Regions from separate parts of the Pseudophaeobacter sp. C1-32P7 genome, predicted to be linked through region 1. Evidence: riboswitches for the same ligand, from Rfam matches in the RefSeq annotation. Region 1 holds a riboswitch; each other region holds the start of a gene.
What was found. A riboswitch is a leader RNA that binds a small molecule or an ion and turns the genes downstream of it on or off. The one in region 1 is predicted to bind cobalamin.

Region 1 (7,076 bases):
GCGCCGATCGCCGTGCTGATCCTGTTCTCTTTCAACGACAACCGCTCGGTCGTCGTCTGGACCGAGGCGAGCCTCAAGTGGTACGCCAAGGCGTTGGAGAATGACGACATCCGCAACGCGGCCTGGATTTCGATCCGGGTAGCTCTGACTGCCACAGTCATCTCTACCGTCATCGCGACAATGGCGGCGTTGGCGACAACGCGGGGCGGGAATTATCGCGGGCGCGCGGCAGCGATTGCCCTGATCAATCAGCCGCTGATGATCCCGGAAATCGTCACCGCCATTGCCACCCTGTCGTTCTTTTCGATCCTGCGACAGTTGACAGGGATCACCGGGCTGGGCTGGCTCATCCTGGCGCATACGGTGTTCTGTATTCCCTTTGCCTTTATCCCGGTGCGCGCTCGCCTTGCCGATATGTCGGAAACGTTCGAGACCGCCGCCGCCGATCTTTATGCAACGCCCTGGCAGACCTTCCGCCATGTCACCCTGCCGCTGCTGATGCCGGGCATTCTGGCGGGCGCAATGTTGGCCTTCGTGGTCTCGCTGGATGACGTGATCATCACACTGCTGATCGCCGGTCCCGGGGAAACCACCCTGCCGATCTACATCCTGGGCCAGATCCGGCGCGGCGTGACGCCCGAGGTCAACGCGGTCTCCACCATTCTGATCCTGCTGACCGTGGCCATGGTCGCGCTGACCTTCGCCCTGCAACGCAAACGAAAATAACCAGAAGCCCGCACCAGACGGGACCCACCAACCAACAAGAGGAAGATCCATGAAACTGACGATCCTTAAGGCGGGGCTCACCTCCGTCATCGCCCTCAGTGCGGCTGCAGCCCAGGCCGAAGGCACGCTGAACATCTACAACTGGGGTAACTACACCAACCCCGAGATGATCGAGAAATTCGAAAAGCAGTATGACATTGACGTCACGCTGGATGGCTATGACAGCAATGAGACCATGCTGGCCAAGGTCAAGGAAGGCGGCAGCGGGTACGACATCGTGGTGCCGGGCGACTATATGGTCGCCATCATGATCGGTGAAGGTCTGCTGGCCGAGATCAACGCCGCCGAGATGGAGAACTTCAAGAACCTCGATCCCAACTGGGTCGATGTCTACTGGGATCCGGGCCGCAAATACTCGGTGCCGTATCAGTGGGGCACCACCAGCTTTACTGTCGACAGCGCGGTTTACGGCGGCGACATCGACACGCTTGAGATCGTGTTCAACCCGCCCGAAGAGCTGAAGGGCCGCATCAACATGCTCAACGACATGAACGATGTGATCAATGCCGGGCTGCGCTATCTTGATTACCCGCGCTGCAATTCCGACCCGGCCCAGATGAAAGAGCTGCTGGCGCTGCTGCTCAAGGCCAAGGAAGACTGGCGCACCATGGATTACGCGGTGATCGAGAAGCTGACCTCGAAGGATGTCGACCTGTCGCAAAGCTGGAATGGCGCCGCGATGCGCGCCCGCGCCGACCGCCCGACGCTGAAATACGCCTATCCCAAGGAAGGTTTCACCGGCTGGATGGATAACGTCGCGGTGCTGGCGGATGCCCCCAACATGGAGAACGCCAAGCTGTTCGTGAACTTCATGATGGAGCCTGAAAACGCGGCGATGACCTCCAACTTTGCCCGCTATGCCAACGGCGTCATCGGGTCCGAAGAGTTCATGGACGCCGAAATGCTGGAGGCGCCGGAGATCGTGATGCCTGAAGGCGCCCCGGTGCCGGACTTCGTCAAACCCTGCGATCAGGATGTCGTGGCGATGTACAACAAGGTCTGGACCCGCCTGAAGCAGTAACTCAGCCAAACAGAAGGGTGGTGGCCCGCAGGGCCATCACCGGAATTTTTGACCGCAGTCCAGGCGCTGGGCTGCCATGCGGGAGCGTGCCCAATGCACCGGACAGCAGACAGTCTGAAGCCGAAATCGGCGCGGGAAATCGGCATCATGCAGGGATTCCCACCGCCGCCGGAAAAACGGCCGGCGCTGGAAAACTGGGATCTGGCGCCCTTCAACCGCTGGTCCTTTCAGAACATGCGGCGCCTGTTTCCCACGGCGGATGTGCGCAGCGGACCCGGCGCGGCTGCGCCGCTCCAAACGGCCCTGCAGGATCTGTCAGAGGTCTGTTTCGCCACCAGCGAAGGCACCCGCCAGTCGGTCGGCGATTGGCTGTGGCAAAGCTACACCGACGGGTTTCTGGTGCTGAAAGGCGGCGCCATCGTCACCGAGTTCTACGCCAATGATTTTCACGCCGAGGCGGCGCATCTGGGGCAGTCGGTGTCCAAATCCGTGATCGGCATCCTCGCCGGGATCCTGCATGGTGAGGGGCTGCTGGATCTGGCCGCCCCGCTGGAGGAGATCGTGCCGGAATTGGCGGGCACCGGCTACGCAGGCTGCACGGTGGATCAGGCGCTGGACATGCTGTCCGGTGCGCGGTTCTCCGAGGACTACGGGCTGCCGGGCAGCGACATGACCCGGGTCGATATCGCCTCGGGCTGGCGCCCGGTGCGGGACGGGGAGATCAAGCCGACCATACGCGACGTGATCCTCTCCCTGCCGCAGGAGCGGGCGCATGGGCTCAGCTTTTCCTATCGGTCGATTGAAACCGATGTCATCGCCTGGGCGCTGGAACGGGTCAGCGGTACGGATCTGTCTGCACTGCTGTCCGACCGGATCTGGCGCAGGCTTGGCTGCGAACAGGATGGGTTCTTTACCGTCGATGATGCGGGCACGGCGCTGGCCGATGGGGGGTTCAACGCGAGTCTGCGGGACTATGCCCGGTTCGGACATATGGTGCTGAATGGTGGCCGGGCCCACGGTCACCAGATCGTACCCGAAGCTTGGATTGATGGCATTTGCGCGGGCGCGGACCCCTCAAAATTCGGCGCACCCTATGACGTGCTGTCACCGCAAGGCGCCTATCGGCGGTTCTGGTGGGTGCACGATCCCGGGCGCGGCGTGTTCATGGCCCGGGGTGTGTTCGGTCAGCTGATCTTCGTCGATCGCAGCGCTGATGTTGTGATCGTAAAGCTGTCGAGCTGGCCCGACTATCTGATCCCGGCCTTTGGTCTGGATGCCGTGCAAGCCTGCGAGGGTATCGTCAGCGCGCTGGGTTAGGGCAGGCGATCAGGCCCGCGCGGGGCGGCGCAGGATGTAGATATCCATGATCCAGCCATGCTCCGCGCGCGCCTTCGCGCGCATATCAATGATCTCATCCGCGGTTTCGCGCAGCGCGCCGGAAATGGAGATTTCATTCTCCATCCCGGCATAAGCCGCCCACCAGATCTGAACACCTTCGGGGTCGATGGACTGAAAACTGCAGTCGCCGTCCAGCATGATGACCAGCGTGTCGGCACTCTCCGGCCAGCCCGCCTCGCGCAGTTGGCGGCCGGTGGTGATGGTGACGGGATCACCGATTTCGTTGAGGGGGATGGCATGGCTCGCCGTCAGCGCCTGAATCGAGGTGATGCCGGGAATGACGCGCAGGGAAACCTCGGTACGGGCCTGAAGCCGCGCGGCAATGCGCATGGTGCTGTCGTAAAGGGATGGATCGCCCCAGACCAGAAAGCCGACCTTGCCGTCCCGGGGCAGGTGTTGGTCGATGGTCTTTTGCCAGACCTCGGCAATGGCATCGTGCCAGTCGTCCACTCTCTGTCGGTAGCTTGGTGTCGCGGGATCGCGCTGCGGCAGGTCGAATTCGACGATCGCAGGCCCCGGCGATTTGATCACCCGTTTGCAGATGTCCCGGCGCAGCCCGGCAAGGTCGTCCTTACCGGCGCCCTTGTTGGGGATGAGGATTAGCTCCAGCCCGTTCAGGGCTTCGACCGCCTGCAGGGTCAGATGCTGGGGATTGCCGGTGCCAATGCCAACAAGGGTGAGATCAATCATGTCAGGCGCCTTTGGAAAAGAAACACGGCCCCGAAACGGGGCCGCGCTATGTGACACTTCAGATGTCGGCGAGAGGCTTACGCAGCCGCATAAAGGCGGGGCGTGACCAGACCGCTGCGCTCAAGTCCGCGCAGGCTTTTGGCGGCGGCCAGAACGGCCAGATCGGCGAGCGGCTCGATCAGGATGACGGTCATGTAAGCTGCACCAAAGGTAAAGACCGAGGCCATGGTTTCGGCGCCGATGCCCTGACCGTAGAAGGCCCAGAAAGCGACCCAGCCGACAACGCCTGCCTGATAGGCGGTCGACAGCGCCAGCGCCTGAGAATACTTCAGATCAACATAGGCAGTGTTCGGAGCGATGATCCGCTTGGCCAGTTCCTTCATCGCGAACAGCGGCACCAGGAGCGTGGTCAGGTTGATGAAATACTGCGGCAGATCGATCGGGGCAAAGAACACGCCCTGGATCAGAAGTCCCATCGCCAGACCGAAGGCAGCAGGTGCAGCGCCCAGCAGCAGGAACAGGGTCGAGCCGAGGATGAAGTGAACCTCGGAAACGCCCACAGGGAAATGCGGCAGCACTTCGAAGAAGGTGAAGACGCCGACAGTCGCAATGGCCGAACGCGCCGCAAAGGATGCGATGCCGGAGGCGGCCAGATCTTCCATCGTCTTTTTCGCAGCAAAGCCCATGGCGCCAGCGGCGGTGGCATAGGACAGGGCGATTTTGACGCCGTTTACGATTCCGGGTTCGATATGCATGTTCTGTCTCCTTGCCGCCTCACCCGGCGGCATTACATAGGTTATGGTTGGGCCATCCTGGCCACGTCTTCCAACGGCAGGTCTCCTGACTCGCGGGTCGATGCCGGTCCGGGGCCTTCCCAGTCCTGATAGGGACCAGTGGCTATGCCCGGTGGCTCTCCGCTCACAGTTGCGGGGGCAGTCACGGATTTGGCGCCTGATGGCTACACCTCACCGTGTTCCCTTTTCATCCTTGGGTCTTGGACCCGTCGGAACCTTTGGTCTTTCAGAGATGACACAGCGCTTACAAAGCTGTCAACGTGTCTGGCGCGTCATCCGTGTTTCAATTGCGGCATATGGGCGATCAGCGGGGCAGGTCCTCATCGGCCAGGGGACCATAGAGGATCAGTACCGGTGCCTTGGTCTCCATCGCGCGCAGAACCTCGGGGAGTTCCCCCACCGTGTGGCAGGACAGCGACTGATCCGGGGTCGAAACACCCAGCGCGATCAGCGCGTGCGTCTCGGGTGGCAGCCCGGCTACCAGCAACCGTTCGGCGAGCGCTGCAAAGGTGCGTTTCCCCATGTAGACAACGGTCGTGGCTTCGGGATCGGCGAGGGCGGCCATATTCAGCCTTTCGGGCAGGCCGCCGGTCACGTCATGGCCGGTGATGAACTGCAGTCGTCGCGCGGTCAGCCGCCGGGTCAGCGGGATATTGGCCGCCGCCGCCGCTGCCGAGGCGGCCGTGACACCGGGCACGATCTCGAACCCGATGCCTGCCTGCCGCAGCGCGGTGATTTCCTCTTCCAGACGGCCAAAGACGCCGGAATCGCCGGATTTCAGCCGCACCACATGCGCTCCGGTCGCGGCGTATTCGACCAAGAGCTGGCTGACGTGGTCCTGCCGGGGTGAGGGGCGCCCTGCACGTTTGCCCACTCCGACGAGATCGGCGTCCGTGCGGGCATGGGTCAGGATCGGCCCCGAGGACAGATCGTCGAACAGCACCGCATCCGCCGCCTCCAGCCGTTTCACCGCCTTGACGGTCAACAGCTCAGGGTCACCGGGGCCGGAGGAGACGAAACTGACAAAACCGCTCATGATTGCTCTCCGGTAATCAGGTGGAAGAAGGTGCCGGTCACATGCCCCCGCACCGATCCGGTTTCCGGCACCGGGTTGCCATCCGCGTCCATCACCCGGGCCAGTGGGGCATCGGGCTCGTCCAGTATGGTCGAATAGTGGAACTCATGCCCGCGCAAGGCACCGCCTGCGGCAAAGCCCGGCATCGGCGCCTCCAGAACGGCGCGGCGGTAGCCAAGGTGGATTTTTCGCTTTTCATAAGAGGTGACGAGCCCCAGCAGCCCGGCCATGCGGTGACGGTTGCCGTCCTTGTCGATCAGAGCCTCGCCCAGTGCCATGTAGCCGCCGCATTCGCCATGGACCGGCCGGGTTTCGGCGTGTTTGCGCAGGGCGGCGCGGAAGGTCCCGGCAGCGGCCAGCCTGCCGCCGTGCAGCTCGGGGTAGCCCCCCGGCAGCCAGACCAGATCGGCATCCGGGTCCGGGGTCTCATCCGCCAGCGGAGAGAAGGGAACGATCTCGGCCCCTGCTGCCCGCCAGCCTTCCAGAAGATGCGGGTAGGTGAAGGAAAACGCCGCATCCCGCGCCAGTGCGATGCGCTGCGCAGGCGGTTTCGGCAGGGGGGCTGAGGCGGGCGCAGCTCCGGCACGGGCGGCGGATTTGATCGCCTCCAGATCCACGTTCTCGCGCAGGAAGGCGGCATAGCCCGCGATCGCGGCTTCCAGATCCGGGTGTTCGACCGCCTGAATGAGGCCAAGGTGGCGTTCGGGCAGGGTCAGGTCGCCACGACGGGGCAGGGAGCCAAGCACGGGAATGCCTGCGTGCTCCATTCCCAGACGGGTCAGCCTTTCGTGGCGCGGGCTGGCAACACGGTTCAGGATCACACCGGCAAAGGGCAGGTCAGGATCATAGGCGCGAAACCCCAGCGCGGTGGCTGCTGCCGATTGCGCCTGACCGCCTACATCCACGACCAGAATGACAGGCCAGCCCATGCGTTTTGCGGTTTCCGCCGAAGAGCCAAAGCCGCTTTGGCCGCGCGTGGCAACGCCATCATAAAGCCCCATGGAGCCTTCCCCGATGCAGATCTGCGCGCCGTTTGCCTGCCCCGCAACGGCATCCAGAAGGCCGCCATCCATCGCCCAGGTGTCTAGGTTAAAAGAGGCCTGCCCCGCAGCGGCCAGATGAAAGGCCGGATCGATATAATCCGGTCCGCTTTTGAAGGGCTGCACGGCAAGACCATCCTCGGCCAGTGCGCGCAACAGGCCCAGCATCACAGTGGTCTTGCCCGTGCCCGAGGCGGGCGCCGAAATCATCAGACCCGGCGGATAGGATCCGGTCTTGCCCGTTTCAGTCATCGCCTTCGCTCCAATCCGCC
Region 2 (7,076 bases), on a different contig from region 1:
GACAAGGGGGCCTCCCCGATCCACCGCTCCGCAGTTCAGAGGGCAAGCATCAGTTTCAGAAAGCCTTTTGGTGTCATGCCGCAGTTGCGCACCTGCCCCTCCGGCAATTCATCCAGATACTGCACCGCCTCCGGGCTGGTATAGGCGGCAGCCTCGGCGTTGTTGAGCTCGGCAAACCGCCACGGATACTCTTCCTGCGCCAGTGGATCCTCAGGCAGGCGACCCGCAACGTAGTCCCGGATCACATCCCGGATTCGCACCGGCGGCAGCGGGATGCTCTCGGCGTCTTTGACCATCTGGAAATTACCACCACCGCTGACCCTGTAACTGTTGACAACGACGGCAAAACGCTGCGCAGGGGCCACGGGCCGCCCATGCACGCGCAGACGTCGAATGCGCCCTGCCGCCGGGTTGATCCGCACGCCAGAGGAGGAAAACCGCGGCGGTGCCGAGAGATCTATTTCGTATTGCAGGCCAAAAAGAACGTCAAAATTATGCCCGGCACGGCTGGGATCAACCAGTTCCTGTTCGGTACTGCCTGGGCGGACTTGTTTGAACACACCCGCGGACATTTCCAGCCAGTCCAGCACCTGCGCGCCGGTCGCAACCACCAGCCTCAGCTCATTCGGGAAGATGTGAAGATCAGCGACGTTGCGCATACACAGATCGCCACGCCCGATGTCGGTATAATGCCCCGGCCCGGAACGGCCACCGAATTTGCCTGGCGCCGCCGCGGACAAGAGCGGCAGTTTACCAACCTCAGTGCCTTCCAGCAGCGGCCTGACCGCTGCCGCCTGCGCTGCTGCTGCAAGTTCCAGCCCAAGATCGGGCCCAAAGAAAGTAAAGAAGGAGTGCAAAGGCACGTCACTGAAGCCAACTGGCTGACGCATCCGTTCGCGCGTTGAATCATGCGCGGGGCCAAGCGCACGGGTCAGTTCAGCGTCCTCCTCGACCAGAGACATCAGATCGCCATTCTCTGCCCTGCTGCAGATGGGTTTGAGGCGGGCGTCCCAATTTTCCAGCCGCCACCCCTCCGGGCCGTGCGACACCTGCAGATCGATCTGCCCCAGGTGTGATCCATGCGCACCCGGCATGACCACCGGCTTGGTGAAACTGTGCTCGGGATCTGGAAGGGTCTTGTGGGTGTGCCCGCCAATCACCGCATCGATTCCCGCCGTGGCCGCGATGGGAAGCAAGGCATTCTCCATGCCCGGCACCCGCTCCAACCCTCCGACACCGGTATGCGCCAATGCGATCACGATATCGCATCCTTCCCGCCGCAGCGCGCTGGCAGCGGCGGCAGCCGCCTGCACCATGTCCGCAACCACGACCTGACCTTCGAGAAGATGCGCATCCCATGTTACCGTCTGCGGCGGCAGCACCGACAGGATCCCGATCCGCAGCGGCGGTGCACCAGCGCAGGCAGGCACCTCCCGCTCCAGAATGGTGGAGCGGGCGAAAGGTAGCTTCCGTCCCTCCTCCACGGCTGTCATATTCGAGCAAATCACCGGACAAGGTGCCTGCTCCAGCACCTGCTCAAGCGTCTCCAGACCGAAGTTGAAGTCGTGATTTCCAAGCCCGATGGCATCGTATTGCAACACGTTGAAGGCCTGCATCAGCGGATGCGGCACGATCGGGTCGTCAGAGGAAATTTCACCAATCGGCGCCCCTTGCAGCCCATCACCATTGTCCAAGAGCAGCACCGTGCCCCCAGCCTCCCGGACCTCTTGCCGCGCCTCTGCGATCAGGGACGCGACGCGGGACAGGCCGATGCTGGGGTCCGGCCGGTCGGCATAATAGTCGTAGCTGAGCAGATTGCTGTGCAGATCGGTGGTTGCCAACAAGCGCAGCACCCCCTTCCCCAATGGCAAGGATTGATCCGGTCCTGTCATATTGCTCTACCCGCAGCCTGCACGGCGTCTTCCGATCTTCGTTTTTTTCTCACGTTCTGACACGAACGCGTTAACCCTTTGAAACAGCGTTTCCTTGATTTGCAAAGTCACCATTTTTGAGGATGTTAACGATTGTGGCGCTGATGCCGAAAATTTGACCGGTCTAACGCCAATATCCAGCGGCAGACCGGTGACCCGGCGTTAAACATCCGCTCACAACCATAAAAATGCATCGACCGCGCTACCCGAACAGGCTGGTCATTGCGCGGTTTTGCCGCCATCAATGCAGGAAATCGGGCCTTAACGCCGGATCCCCTGCCAAAAGAAGGACAACGATATGAAACGGGCCGAAGAGGTGACATTTGGCGGCAAGGGTGGCCTGGACCGCAGCGCGCATCTGCGTGCGGATGCCGAAGCGCTAGACGCTGCCTGGGGGGCAAAGGACGCACAGGTGCTGATGATGTGGCGCGGCAAACCCCTGTGCCAGCGGTCAGATCCAGAGCGCGGACCGGACGCGCTTGCCTGGATCTCCACCACGCATCCGATGGCCGCAGGGTGCCGCGACGCCGCTCTGTTTCTCGGCCTCCTGCCGGATCAAAGCCCGGCCTTCGCCTGCGACATCAGCAGTTGGCAGCCCGATGCGCTGGACGAGATGGCGCTGGCCAGTTTTGCCGATGTAACGGAGCAACAGCACCCGGACCTGCCCTCCGGTTATGCTTTCGCCGAGCTGCGCAGGGTGATGACCCGGCTGACCCCGCTGGAGGCCGAGCTGGCCGCCACCGCCAAGGCGCTGTTTTCCTGGCATGGCTCGCATGGGTTCTGTGCCCGCTGTGGCCACCCCAGTGATATGGTTCAGGCTGGCTGGCAAAGAAATTGCCCCAGCTGCAAGGCGAGCCATTTCCCCCGCACCGACCCGGTTGTGATCATGCTGATTACCCATGGGGACGAGGTCCTGATGGGCCGCTCACCCGGCTGGCCAGAAGGTATGTACTCCCTGCTGGCCGGTTTCGTTGAACCCGGCGAAACGCTGGAGGCCGCCGTGCGGCGTGAAGTTCTGGAAGAATCCGGCGTGAAGGTCGGAGAGGTGGAGTACCTGTCCAGCCAGCCCTGGCCCTTTCCCATGTCGCTGATGTTCGGCTGCCACGGGATCGCGCTGGATCGCGAGCTGACCATCGACCCAGATGAAATCGAGGACGCGATCTGGGTCAGCAAGCAGGACATGATGACCGCCTTTGCCGGAGAGCACCCGATCCTGAAGCCTGCCCGAAAAGGAGCAATTGCACATTTTCTGTTGCAGAACTGGCTTGCGGATACGCTGGATTAAAGGGAATATCGCGGCCACGCTGAGAATTGATCAATCAAAACAGGCAAGCAGGCGTCAGAGTCATGGATTTCACGAGTAAAGAAGATATCGATTCACCGATCGCCGACGTGTTTGAAGCCCTGTCGGACTTTGAAAGCTTTGAACGCTCGGCCATCCGGCGCGGCATCGACGTGCAACGGATCGGCGATATCAGCACGCCTGAAAACGGCCTCGCTTGGGATACCAAATTCAACTTTCGCGGCAAGGCGCGCGAGCTGCGCATTGCTCTCAAATCCTATGATCCCGTCACCCGCATTCTGCTGTCCGGCGACAGCAGCGGGCTGAGCGGCGAAACCGAGATCGAACTGATGGCGCTGTCGCCGCGGCGCACCCGTGTAACAATTGCGCTCAACCTGACGGCCAAGACCCTGTCGGGGCGGTTGCTGCTGCAATCCTTCAAACTGGCGCGCGGCTCGCTCAATAAGAAATTCAAAGCGCGCGCGGCAGATTTCGCCCGGCTGACCGAAGAACGGTTGAACCGCACGGCCTGAGGGCACCGCATCCGCCTGCACAAATCAGCTAGCTTACCTGGCTTGCTGGCGTTGGCGCGGATTTCTCCGACTTTCACACAAGCGAATTGACGACTCGCCCTTCGACCCGCTACCCATTTCACAGATGGTTTCCGCGATCCGCCTTTGCGAGTCCGGGATGAAAAGGGAACGTGGTGCGATCCGGCCTCTCTCGGCCAGAACAATTCCACGACTGCCCCCGCAACTGTAGGCGGAGAGCGACCCCGGAAGATCCACTGGGCGCAAGGCGACAGCCTGCGGCCGGGAAGGACCGGAGAAGCCCAGACCCGCAAGTCAGGAGACCTGCCATCGCACAACTCGAAACCGGGCGGGGTGTCCGGAGCGGGTGAGATGGCTCCTGCAGCGCGGCCCGTTCTGGCCGACAAGCATCCGGCCACATGTCTCTCCCCCTCTTTATGCCCCTGCCTTAGCGCGGAGGGCGCGATGATCTGGACGACAAAAACGCATGAACTTGCGGCAACAACCTGTCAACACACCGGGGCAAGCTGCCCGGCACTGGAACGGATGCTGGTGGCCCTGTGCGGGGCGCTCGATACCGCGCGGGATATGACCGAAGAGGATTTTGAAATCACCGGCGACAGCCTGCTCGATGGCTGCACCCGCCATTGCCCGGCGCGCTTTTTTGCCTCGCACGACAGGATCCGGGTGTTCTGCGAAGTGGACACCGCAGCAGAGCGCAGCGGTCTGGACCGTTTTGCCGACGCGCTGCTGTCCAGCGATGCAAAAGCGCAGCCCGCAGATCACCTGCCACATCGCCCCTGCTCCTTTGGAGAAGCCATCCCGCTCAGCGCGGCGTAGCGGCAGACCCAGCAAACAACAGGAGGGGCGTCGGTTTTATTCGGTGAATGCCGCGCCCTGTGAAGAAGGAAGCGGGATGACAGCCGGGCCCGCTCCGGCGGGCCGCCTTGGTCTCAGCGGCTGCGGGCCCAGGCCATCTGTGCCTCGGTCTCGACCGCGCAGGGGCGAGACATGCGCAGCCGGTTCAGCGCCGCCTCTGGCGCAACACCGCATTCGATCAACAGGCGCAGCACCACCATGCCGGAGCGCCCGCAGCCGCCCCGGCAATGCACCAGAACGCGGCCGCCACCGTTCAGCGCCTGGCGCGCCGAGGCGCTGACCCCGGGCCAGGCTTCGTTCACCTCCGGGCCGGGCACACCAAAATCCGCCACCGGCAGATGCACCCAGCGGCTTCCCATGCTCTGTAGATCAACCCCCAGCGTCGCGGCCCCGACAGAGACATGCTCGGCTTCGGTGGTCATGGAAATGACCAGACCGGGCTGCCAGTCGTGGATCAGCTCAAGATCCCCCTTGTAGTCGCCCCCGGCACCGGGCAGCGGGCAGATAGCAAGAATGCCATTGGCGGCGGACACCGCGTAGATCGTAAAGGGCTGCCCGGCCTGCAGGCCTGCCCCATCTGAACTCATCCCAGTCATCACACACTCTCCACCACATACAGGGAAAAACTCTGCCACCTGCCCTGCCGGACGGTCAACAGCGGTGGACGAAGCCCGCGGGCTTCCCTACCCTATGAGGCGGTCCCAATCCCATTCCGAATCCGGCACGAGACAGCATGAGCGACACCCCAACATCCGATCCTGAAACCCAAACCGCTGAGGTTCAGCACGCGGAGCAGCCGTCTGGCCAGTATCAGGTCCTCGCCCGCAAGTACCGGCCCGAAACCTTTGCGGATCTGGTTGGCCAGGACGCCATGGTGCGTACGCTGAAAAACGCCTTTGCCGCGAACCGGATCGCCCAGGCTTTCATCATGACCGGTATTCGCGGCACGGGTAAGACCACCACCGCCCGGATCATAGCCAAGGGGATGAACTGTATCGGCACCGATGGCACCGGCGGCCCCACCACCGAACCCTGCGGTCAGTGCGAGCATTGCCTCGCGATCATGGAAGGCCGCCACGTGGACGTGATGGAGATGGACGCCGCCAGCCGCACCGGCGTCGGCGACATCCGCGAAATCATCGATTCGGTGCAATACCGCGCGGCCTCAGCCCGCTATAAGATCTACATCATCGACGAGGTTCACATGCTGTCGACCAGCGCGTTCAACGCGCTGCTGAAAACGCTGGAGGAACCCCCCGCCCATGTGAAGTTCATCTTTGCCACCACCGAGATCCGCAAGGTTCCGGTGACGGTCCTGTCGCGCTGCCAGCGGTTCGATCTGCGCCGGATTGAGCCCGAGGTCATGATCGCCCTCCTGCGCAAGATCGCAACTGCCGAAAACGCCCAGATTGCCGAGGATGCGCTCGCTCTCATCACCCGCGCCGCCGAAGGTTCGGCCCGCGATGCAACCTCGCTGCTGGATCAGGCGATTTCCCACGGCGCGGGCGAGACCACCGCCGATCAGGTCCGCGCCATGCTGGGCCTTGCCGACCGGGGCCGGGTGCTGGATCTGATGGATATGATCCTGCGCGGCGATGCGGCTGCGGCGCTCAGCGAGCTCTCCTCGCAATATGCCGAAGGCGCCGATCCGCTGGCTGTTCTGCGCGATCTGGCCGAAATCACCCATTGGGTGTCGGTGGTAAAGATTACGCCAGACGCGGCAGAGGATCCGACCATCAGCCCGGATGAGCGCGCCCGCGGTCAACAGATGGCCGAAGCGCTGCCGATGCGGGTGTTGACCCGCATGTGGCAGATGCTGCTCAAGGCGCTGGAAGAGGTCGCCGCCGCCCCCAACGCCATGATGGCTGCCGAGATGGCGGTGATCCGCCTGACGCACGTGGCCGATCTGCCCAGTCCCGAGGAGTTGATCCGCAAGCTGCAGGATATGCCGCCCCCGCCGCCCGGCGGTGGTGGCGGAATGCCCATGCAAAGCATGGGCGCGCCTGCCGCGGGCGGGACATCGACTATCACCTCTGCTCCGCCGCAAGGCGCACCGGGCGGTGGACCGTCCGGCGGCATGACCATGTCGCACAGCCAAAGGCAGGGACAAGCCACTGCGCTGGCACCGGCCGCAGAAAAGGCCCTCGCCCGCTACCCGACCTTCGAGCATGTGGTGGAACTGATCCGCACCAACCGTGATGTGAAACTGCTGGTCGAGGTGGAAACAGGCGTGCGCCTCGTCGCTTACCAGCCGGGCCGGATCGAATTCACACCGCATGCGAATGCGCCCCGAGACCTTGCTGCGCGCCTTGGCACCGCCTTGCAAAACTGGACCGGCAGCCGCTGGGTCGTCACCATCGCACCCGACGGCGAGGCCCCGACGATCGCCGAAATCCGCGATGCCGCCGAAAACGCGCTGCGCACCAAGGCCAGCGAACACCCACTGGTACAGGC
Region 3 (7,076 bases), on a different contig from region 1:
GATCCAGTCGGCATTGCGGATTTCCCCGGCGCCGCTACGCCCGGCCAGCATGCGCACCAACGGATGTTTCAGGATTTCCTCGCTGCGGGAATTGCGCGGATAGGCGGTTGTGCCGACCAGCAGATCCGGCTCTGACAGCACCAGCAGCTCCAGCGGCAGCTGCCCGGAATGGGCATAGCCCAGTTCATCGGCGATATTGCGAAAACCTGCCGCCTCCAGGATTTGCCCGGCCAGCGTCTGATGGCCTGCAGTATATCCGTTGGCCGCATAAAGCGCGGCGCGCGGGCGATCATCCCGGGCATCCGCCCGCAGAAACTCCAACTGCTGGTCAAAATCCGCCAGCAACCGGCGCGCGGCCTCCTGACGGCCCAGCGCCTCACCTACCTCGACGATGCGGGTTCGGACATCCTCCAGCGAAAAGGCTGACCCGAATTCCGCCAGCGGCACGCCAAGGCGGCGCAGCATATCCATCGTTGCAGGCGCCGAAGATGCGCCAGCGATCACCAGATCCGGCTTCAGCAGGTAGATTTCTTCCGCCAGCCCGTGATTGACCGGATAGGCCTGCGCCTCTTCGGCCATGGCCGAGGCCCGCGGATCCCGGGCGACGAAGGAAATCGAGATCAGCTGTCCAGGCGCGGCCAGCATCATCGCCATCTGATCCACGCAGAGATTCATCGTAACAACGCGCGACGGCCCGGCAAAGGCTCCGGTGGCGGCCCAGAAAAGGGCCAGGGCTATGCCGGGCAGCCAGCGCATCGATCAGAAGGAGGCCCGGACGCCGATATAGGCGGCGCGGCCGCGTTTCGCGTAGCCCCAGACGTCCGAGTATTCCTCGTCAAACAGATTGGTGACACGTCCGGTCAGGACCACATTCGGGTTCAGCTCATACTGGGCCGAGACATCGACGGTGGTGTAATCCGGCAGCTCGGCCGTGGCATAGGTGCCAAAGAACTGGCTGTCCCAGTTGCCTGCCACATGGCGGACATCCGCAGTGATGGAGCCGCGACCATTGAAAGTATCGAGCGTGGCGCTCAGCAGCAGTTCGTGTTCGGGGCGGCGCACCTCGACCGTACCATTGGGGTTGGTGGCATCCAGATAGGTGTAGGACAGACGGAGATCGAGGTTTTCCGTGGCCTCAAGGCTGGCCGCCAGTTCGACACCTTTGCGCTCGCTGTCTCCGGCCTGATTGCGGAAGGAGAAGGTGGTCGCATTCACCATATAGGCTTCGATCTCACCCGCCAGCGTCTCGTCGAAATAGGTCACATCAACCAGCCCGCGCCCCTGCAGGAACGGCACCTCGACACCCAGATCAAAGCTGCGGTTTTCTTCGGGCTGCAAGTTCTGATTGCCCAGATAGGTAGTGGCACCAAAGGTGCTGTTGGCAAAGAGCTCAAAATAGGTCGGGTTCACGATACCGGTGCCGGCCGAGCCATGCAGGCGCACACCGCTGCCCGCAAAGGTATAGGACGCACTGGCGTTCCAGCTGGTGGCATCTTCGAAGGCATTGTTGTTGTCGCGGCGCACGCCCAGTTGCAGATCCAGACCATTGGCAAAGCTGCCACGGTATTCCAGCGCGATCGAATTGGTTTTGCGCGCAAAGGCCGGGTTGGAACGGCTGGAATCCTCTTCCCATTCCAGAATGGCGTTCAGCAGGTGATCTGTCAGCTCTACCGACTGGCCATCAAGGCCAAAGCTCAGCAGGTATTTCGCCGCTTCCGTCTTGGTCTCGGTCAGGGCGCCACCGTTGTAGGATTGGTCAAAATCCGTACGCTCGTAAGACAGACGGTGTTTCAGGCGTCCACCCAACGTGTCGAGCTCGGCAAAGATCTGAGCCAGCTGTTCATCGCGGTCGCTGAACTGCGTGGGATCATCCACCACATAGCTGGCCGCATCGGTCGCGGTAAAAGACGTGCTGTCGCTGTCAAAACGCTCTTCCGAGGCACGCAGGTTGAAGCCGAGCTTCAGCCGTTCGGTGACAAGATAGTCACCCTTCAGCTGCGCGGTGTTGCGGCGGATACCATCCTCTTCGCCGCCGCTGCCGGAGAAGTCGTAGCCATCGTCATTATCATGGGCGAGGTTGAGCGAAATGCCTCCGCGTTCGGTCCGGGACGACACCCGCGCCGAGGCCCGGTAGCCGTCCGAGCCGACTTCGGCGCTGCCACCGTATTCGGTGCCGATGCCGCCACTCTTGGTGATGATGTTGATCACACCCGCCGAGGCGTTGGATCCGTAGAACACCGATTGCGGGCCGCGCAGCACCTCGATCCGCTCGATATTGGCGGTATCAAGGCCAGACAGGATATAGTCGCTGTCGCCGCCCGAGGCCTCGATGCCGTCGATCAGGATCAGGGTGTGGTTGGCTTCGGCGCCACGGATGCGGACCTGTGTAAAGCTGTCACCTGCACCGGTGACCATCAGACCGGGAACCGACCGCAGTGCATCTTGAACCGTGGTGATGCCGCGCTGTTCGATCTCTTCGCTGGTCACGACCGAAACCGAGCGACCGTATTTCTGCGCCTCGACAGGGGTAAAACCACCGGAGACGATGAGTTCGCCCAGATCGATGATCTCCGCCTCCTGGGCGGTTGCAATTGCGGGGGTAGTGACCATCAGGGTGGCGGCCAGGGACAAGCTTACCTTGCGCATCGTTTCAGTTCTCCCAGCCTGCACATTCGGTGCAGGAAAAGTGGCTGCCCATCGCGGGCAACATGTACAAATCATCGGTCCTTGGAAGGCAGTGCTTCCACAGACAGTTCAATTGCCACCACTACGGAAGTCCGTTGTCCCCGGCGCGCCCCGCACCCGGACTGGGTGATCCTTCTGGCAGGTCTCCTGACTCGCGGGTCGCAGCTTTGCCGCGCCTTCCCGCCCCCTCTTGGGGCAGTGGCATATCGCAGCATTGCTCTCCGCTCACAGTTGCGGGGGCAGTCATGGTTTTGACGTCTTGTACCGACGCCTTACCATGTTCCCTTTTACCCGGATGGTATTCCCAGCCGGACCAGAATGGCCGGACTTAGGCAAACTGGATTTACTCTGTCAAGAAGGAGTAGACGCCGCCAAGGATGGAGTTTTCAAACAATGCACCGCGCACACCAGCAACAATCGCCTGAAATCAACTGCTAAGTGATGGTTTCAATGCTGCAAACGCAATGCTGTGCCGCATCGACCGCAACCTTTGCGCAGGCGATATTCCACGCTACGGCATGGTTCCCCGTTCCGATCTCCACCGAATCCAATGGCTGGGGTCGTGGCTGTCCCCCCTGCCCCGCATCACGGACAGATTTCCCCTGGCAATGCCCCTGCGGTGGCAACGCGCCTCTTCCGCATCCCGGCGGAGCTGTGGCGTTTCCATCTCCGCCCAAAGCGTTCCAGTACGAGACCGCGCATGAACGCCCAGATCTTCGCAAAGGTCTGTCGCGGGCACAGGTTCAGTCCGGTGGCCGGTTACAGGCTCCGGTTCAAACACGACGGAAAACCAGCTTGCGCGGCAGTCTATTTCATTGATGCTGCACTGACGGGCAGCTTGCTCGACGCCTTCATTTCTTTCAATGAGAGGTTGGACCGAATGCTGGTGACACCGGGTAGCCGCCTCAGAGTGCTGTCGACGAAACCACTGTAATCATCGAGATCACGGGCAACCACGATCAGCAGGAAATCATCCGCGCCGGTCGTGTTGTGGCAAGCCAGGATGTTCGGTGTCGTTTCAACGATGCGCTGAAATTCTGCCGTCGCGGCTTGATCATGCTCGGAACAGCGCAGCTGGACGAAGGCCATAACGCCGAGGCCGAGCTTTCGACGGCTCAGATTGGCTTGATAACCTTCGATGATGCCGCTTTCTTCAAGACGTTTGAGCCGCCTCCAACAGGGGGTCTCGCTCATCCCCAGATGCTCGGACAACTTGGCATTGGTCATGCGGCCATCCTCCTGCAACAGGGTCAAGATCTCGGCATTGACGGCGTCGATGTCAGGCATGGGTAGATATCTTTCAATAATGACGATTCCATAGGGAATTCCACTCCAGATTTGCGCAATACGGGGAGGATTGGCAAAGGTATTTCCCTCATCCAGACTATGATCTCGTCCAAAATACTCTTCAGCGAAAGATCCTGCCATGAAAGCCGTCCTTTTCGAAAAATTCCAAAGCGCGCCAAAGCTGGTTACCGTGGACGACCCGACGCCAGAGCCGCATGGCGTTGTCCTCAGGGTTGCGGCCACCGGCGTCTGCCGCAGCGACTGGCATGGCTGGATGGGACACGACAGCGACATCGACTTGCCGCATGTGCCTGGCCACGAGTTGGCTGGCGTCGTCGAGGCCGTTGGGAATGACGTCACAAAATGGAAGGTTGGCGACAAGGTCACTGTACCATTCATCTGTGGGTGCGGCAGCTGTTCCGAATGCCATTCCGGCAACCAGCAGGTCTGCCTGCAGCAGGAACAGCCGGGTTTTACCCACTGGGGATCCTTTGCGGAATACGTAGGCATTCATCAGGCCGATCTGAACCTTGTCGCCCTGCCCGAGACCATGAGTTTTGCCACTGCCGCGAGCCTTGGTTGCCGCTTTGCAACCTCATTTCGGGCGGTGGTAGATCAAGGGAAGGTCAGCGCAGGACAATGGGTGGCTGTGCATGGTTGCGGCGGCGTAGGCCTGTCCGCCGTGATGATCGCCTCGGCTTGTGGGGCCAACGTGATCGGCGTGGACCTTGATCCAGCTAAGTTGACGCTGGCGAAGGAGCTTGGCGCCGTGACGGTGCTAAACGGTAGGGAGGCCGACGTGCCGGAGGCCGTTCGGGAGATCACCCGCGGAGGTGCCCACGTCTCTCTCGACGCACTTGGTCACCCGTCAACTATGACCAATTCAATCCTCTGCCTGCGGCCGCGGGGCAAGCATGTGCAGGTGGGTCTGATGCTGGGTGAGCACGCGGCACCGACCGTTCCAATGCCAAAGATCGTCGGGCAGGAAATCGAATTGCTTGGTTCACACGGGATGCAGGCACATCGCTACGGCGCGATGCTTGACCTCGTCGCCAGCGGCAAGCTGGACCCGGCACGACTGGTCGGAGAGCAGATCAGCCTTGCCGATGCCCCTCAGGCCTTGATGGAGATGGATAAATTCCGCTCCGTGGGTGCAACTGTCATTACCCGCTTTTGAGCCATGGAGAAAATCGGATTCATCGGAAATGACACCTTGGCCTGCGTTATCGCTGACGGTCAAAGGCGATATGCCAACGGAATAATCGCCCGGGGTGTGACGCAGCCCAACATGACGCCTCATGTGGCTGAAAAGGTAATGACTGACGACCGAAGCGGCACGATGATGCCCCGCGCGATCACAGCATTCCATAGTCGGACCGTCGAACTGGAAAGGGTGAATAATGTTTGAGCAGGTGGAAGAATACCCTGTAGATCCAATCATGATCGGGGCAGAGTATTTCGCTCAGGACCCGCGGCAGGACAAGCTGAACTTGACGGTTGGCATCTATCAGGACGCGCAGGGACAGACCCCGGTCTTGAAGGCCGTCAAACAGGCAGAACAGCGGCTGGTCGAAAGCCAGACCAGCAAGTCCTACCTCGCGCTCACGGGCGATGTGGAGTATTGCGCGGTGCTCGGCCACGAGATCATGGGCGACGCCTACAGCAGCGACTGGATCGCGGCGCAAACCTCCGGCGGTGCGGTTGCCCTGCGGGTGATCGCAGATCTTCTGGCTCAAATGCCCAAAAAACCCACGGTCTGGCTGCAATCTCCGACCTACGGCAACTATGTCCCGATTCTCTCCGCGGCGCAGGCGAACTTCCGATCCCTGCACTATTACGATTCGATCCGCAGCGAGCTCACTTTTGACGAAATGCTCGACGGGCTCAGGGCCGCCAGCCCCGGCGATGTCTTCCTGATGCAAGGCGCCTGTCACAACCCGACCGGAGCGGATATGACATCAGAGCAAATCGCAGCTCTGCTCGACATCCTGGAAGAGCGCGGCATTGTGCCGTGGATCGACCTCGCCTACCTCGGGTTCGCCCGCAGTTTCGATGCAGACTGCGACCTCGCCCGACAAATTGCGAAACGGTTTCCCGAGTGCATTGTCTGCATCACCCTGTCCAAGTCCTTTGGCCTTTATCGTGATCGCGCCGGGGCACTTTTTGTCAAAACACGCACCCCAGATCGCAATCGCGTTAAACGGGCGGTCACCGCAATCGTCCGCTCGGGGGCATCACACGCGCCGGACCATGGCTGCTCTGTTGTTCGCACCATCCTGCAAGACCCCAAGCTCAAGGCGCTCTGGCAGGATGAACTCGACCCGATGCGGGATCGTGTGGCACAGATGCGTGAGACGATCGTCAAAGCGGAACAAGATACCTATGGCACAGGAACCCTCGCGTTTCTCGGTCGGCAGAAGGGGATGTTCTCTTTGTTGCCGCTGACCAAATCCCAGGAAGTCGCGCTAACCCGCGACCATGGCATCCACGTCGTACAAGGCGGGCGCATCAATGTGGCACGGCTACGTGATCAGGACGTCCTGTGGCTGGTCCGTGCGGTCCAAAATGTCATGGCTGACTGAAACTCACCAGGAATGGTGTCGATTGCACCACGCCATCTTGGTCTGACGGTCACGCGGTATCTTCCTAGTGTTTCGGCTCGGACGCTTGCCGCGTCAATGACAGGGACTATCGAAAGCGTGAACAGGACGGGCACCAAACGGCGCCCGTCCAAAAGCAAGTTATGTTGTTCGCTTATCCCCAGAGGGTGAAGGTATCCCCGCTCAGGTCCCACTCTCCGGGCGACACCAGCACATCTTCCAGCAGGACGCTGCTTTCGTGGCTAGTACCCGCTTCTGCGGTAAGCAGTGTATCTGCTCCGCTCTGCGTGACGCTGACAGACAGGTCGCCAAGGCCCCATCCCTTGATTTCAAGCGTATCGCCGACCTCAAAATCGGTGACGACATCCGAACCGAAGTCGAATGTATCAACCCCGTTGCTGTAGAGATCGAACTGGAAATGATCGACGCCGGATCCGCCGGTGATCACGTCGTTGCCATCGTCGCCGAAGAGCTGATCCGCACCGCTTCCGCCAATCAGGCTGT

Region 2: linked by a shared signal. The riboswitch ahead of SM763_RS14280 (hypothetical protein) and the one ahead of SM763_RS15345 (energy-coupling factor ABC transporter permease) in region 1 are both predicted to bind cobalamin.
Region 3: linked by a shared signal. The riboswitch ahead of SM763_RS04815 (TonB-dependent receptor plug domain-containing protein) and the one ahead of SM763_RS15345 (energy-coupling factor ABC transporter permease) in region 1 are both predicted to bind cobalamin.

The regions. Positions count from the first base shown of each region.
Region 1 is NZ_JAXGFR010000010.1:115,183-122,258, reverse strand. It holds gene SM763_RS15365 (ABC transporter permease) at 1-726, shown strand, start outside; gene SM763_RS15360 (extracellular solute-binding protein) at 776-1,807, shown strand; gene SM763_RS15355 (serine hydrolase domain-containing protein) at 1,901-3,124, shown strand; gene cobF (precorrin-6A synthase (deacetylating)) at 3,134-3,895, opposite strand; gene SM763_RS15345 (energy-coupling factor ABC transporter permease) at 3,973-4,650, opposite strand; cobalamin riboswitch at 4,709-4,924, opposite strand; gene cobA (uroporphyrinogen-III C-methyltransferase) at 4,994-5,725, opposite strand; gene SM763_RS15335 (cobyrinic acid a,c-diamide synthase CobB) at 5,722-7,056, opposite strand; gene cobM (precorrin-4 C(11)-methyltransferase) at 7,049-7,076, opposite strand, start outside.
Region 2 is NZ_JAXGFR010000009.1:89,947-97,022, forward strand. It holds gene SM763_RS14265 (5'-nucleotidase C-terminal domain-containing protein) at 36-1,892, opposite strand; gene nudC (NAD(+) diphosphatase) at 2,230-3,216, shown strand; gene SM763_RS14275 (SRPBCC family protein) at 3,279-3,746, shown strand; cobalamin riboswitch at 3,855-4,089, shown strand; gene SM763_RS14280 (hypothetical protein) at 4,209-4,583, shown strand; gene SM763_RS14285 (protein-tyrosine phosphatase family protein) at 4,697-5,218, opposite strand; gene SM763_RS14290 (DNA polymerase III subunit gamma/tau) at 5,356-7,076, shown strand, end outside.
Region 3 is NZ_JAXGFR010000002.1:395,566-402,641, forward strand. It holds gene SM763_RS04810 (ABC transporter substrate-binding protein) at 1-756, opposite strand, end outside; gene SM763_RS04815 (TonB-dependent receptor plug domain-containing protein) at 760-2,646, opposite strand; cobalamin riboswitch at 2,806-3,018, opposite strand; gene SM763_RS04820 (Lrp/AsnC family transcriptional regulator) at 3,493-4,113, opposite strand; gene SM763_RS04825 (zinc-dependent alcohol dehydrogenase family protein) at 4,112-5,149, shown strand; gene SM763_RS04830 (aromatic amino acid transaminase) at 5,373-6,554, shown strand; gene SM763_RS04835 (calcium-binding protein) at 6,727-7,076, opposite strand, start outside.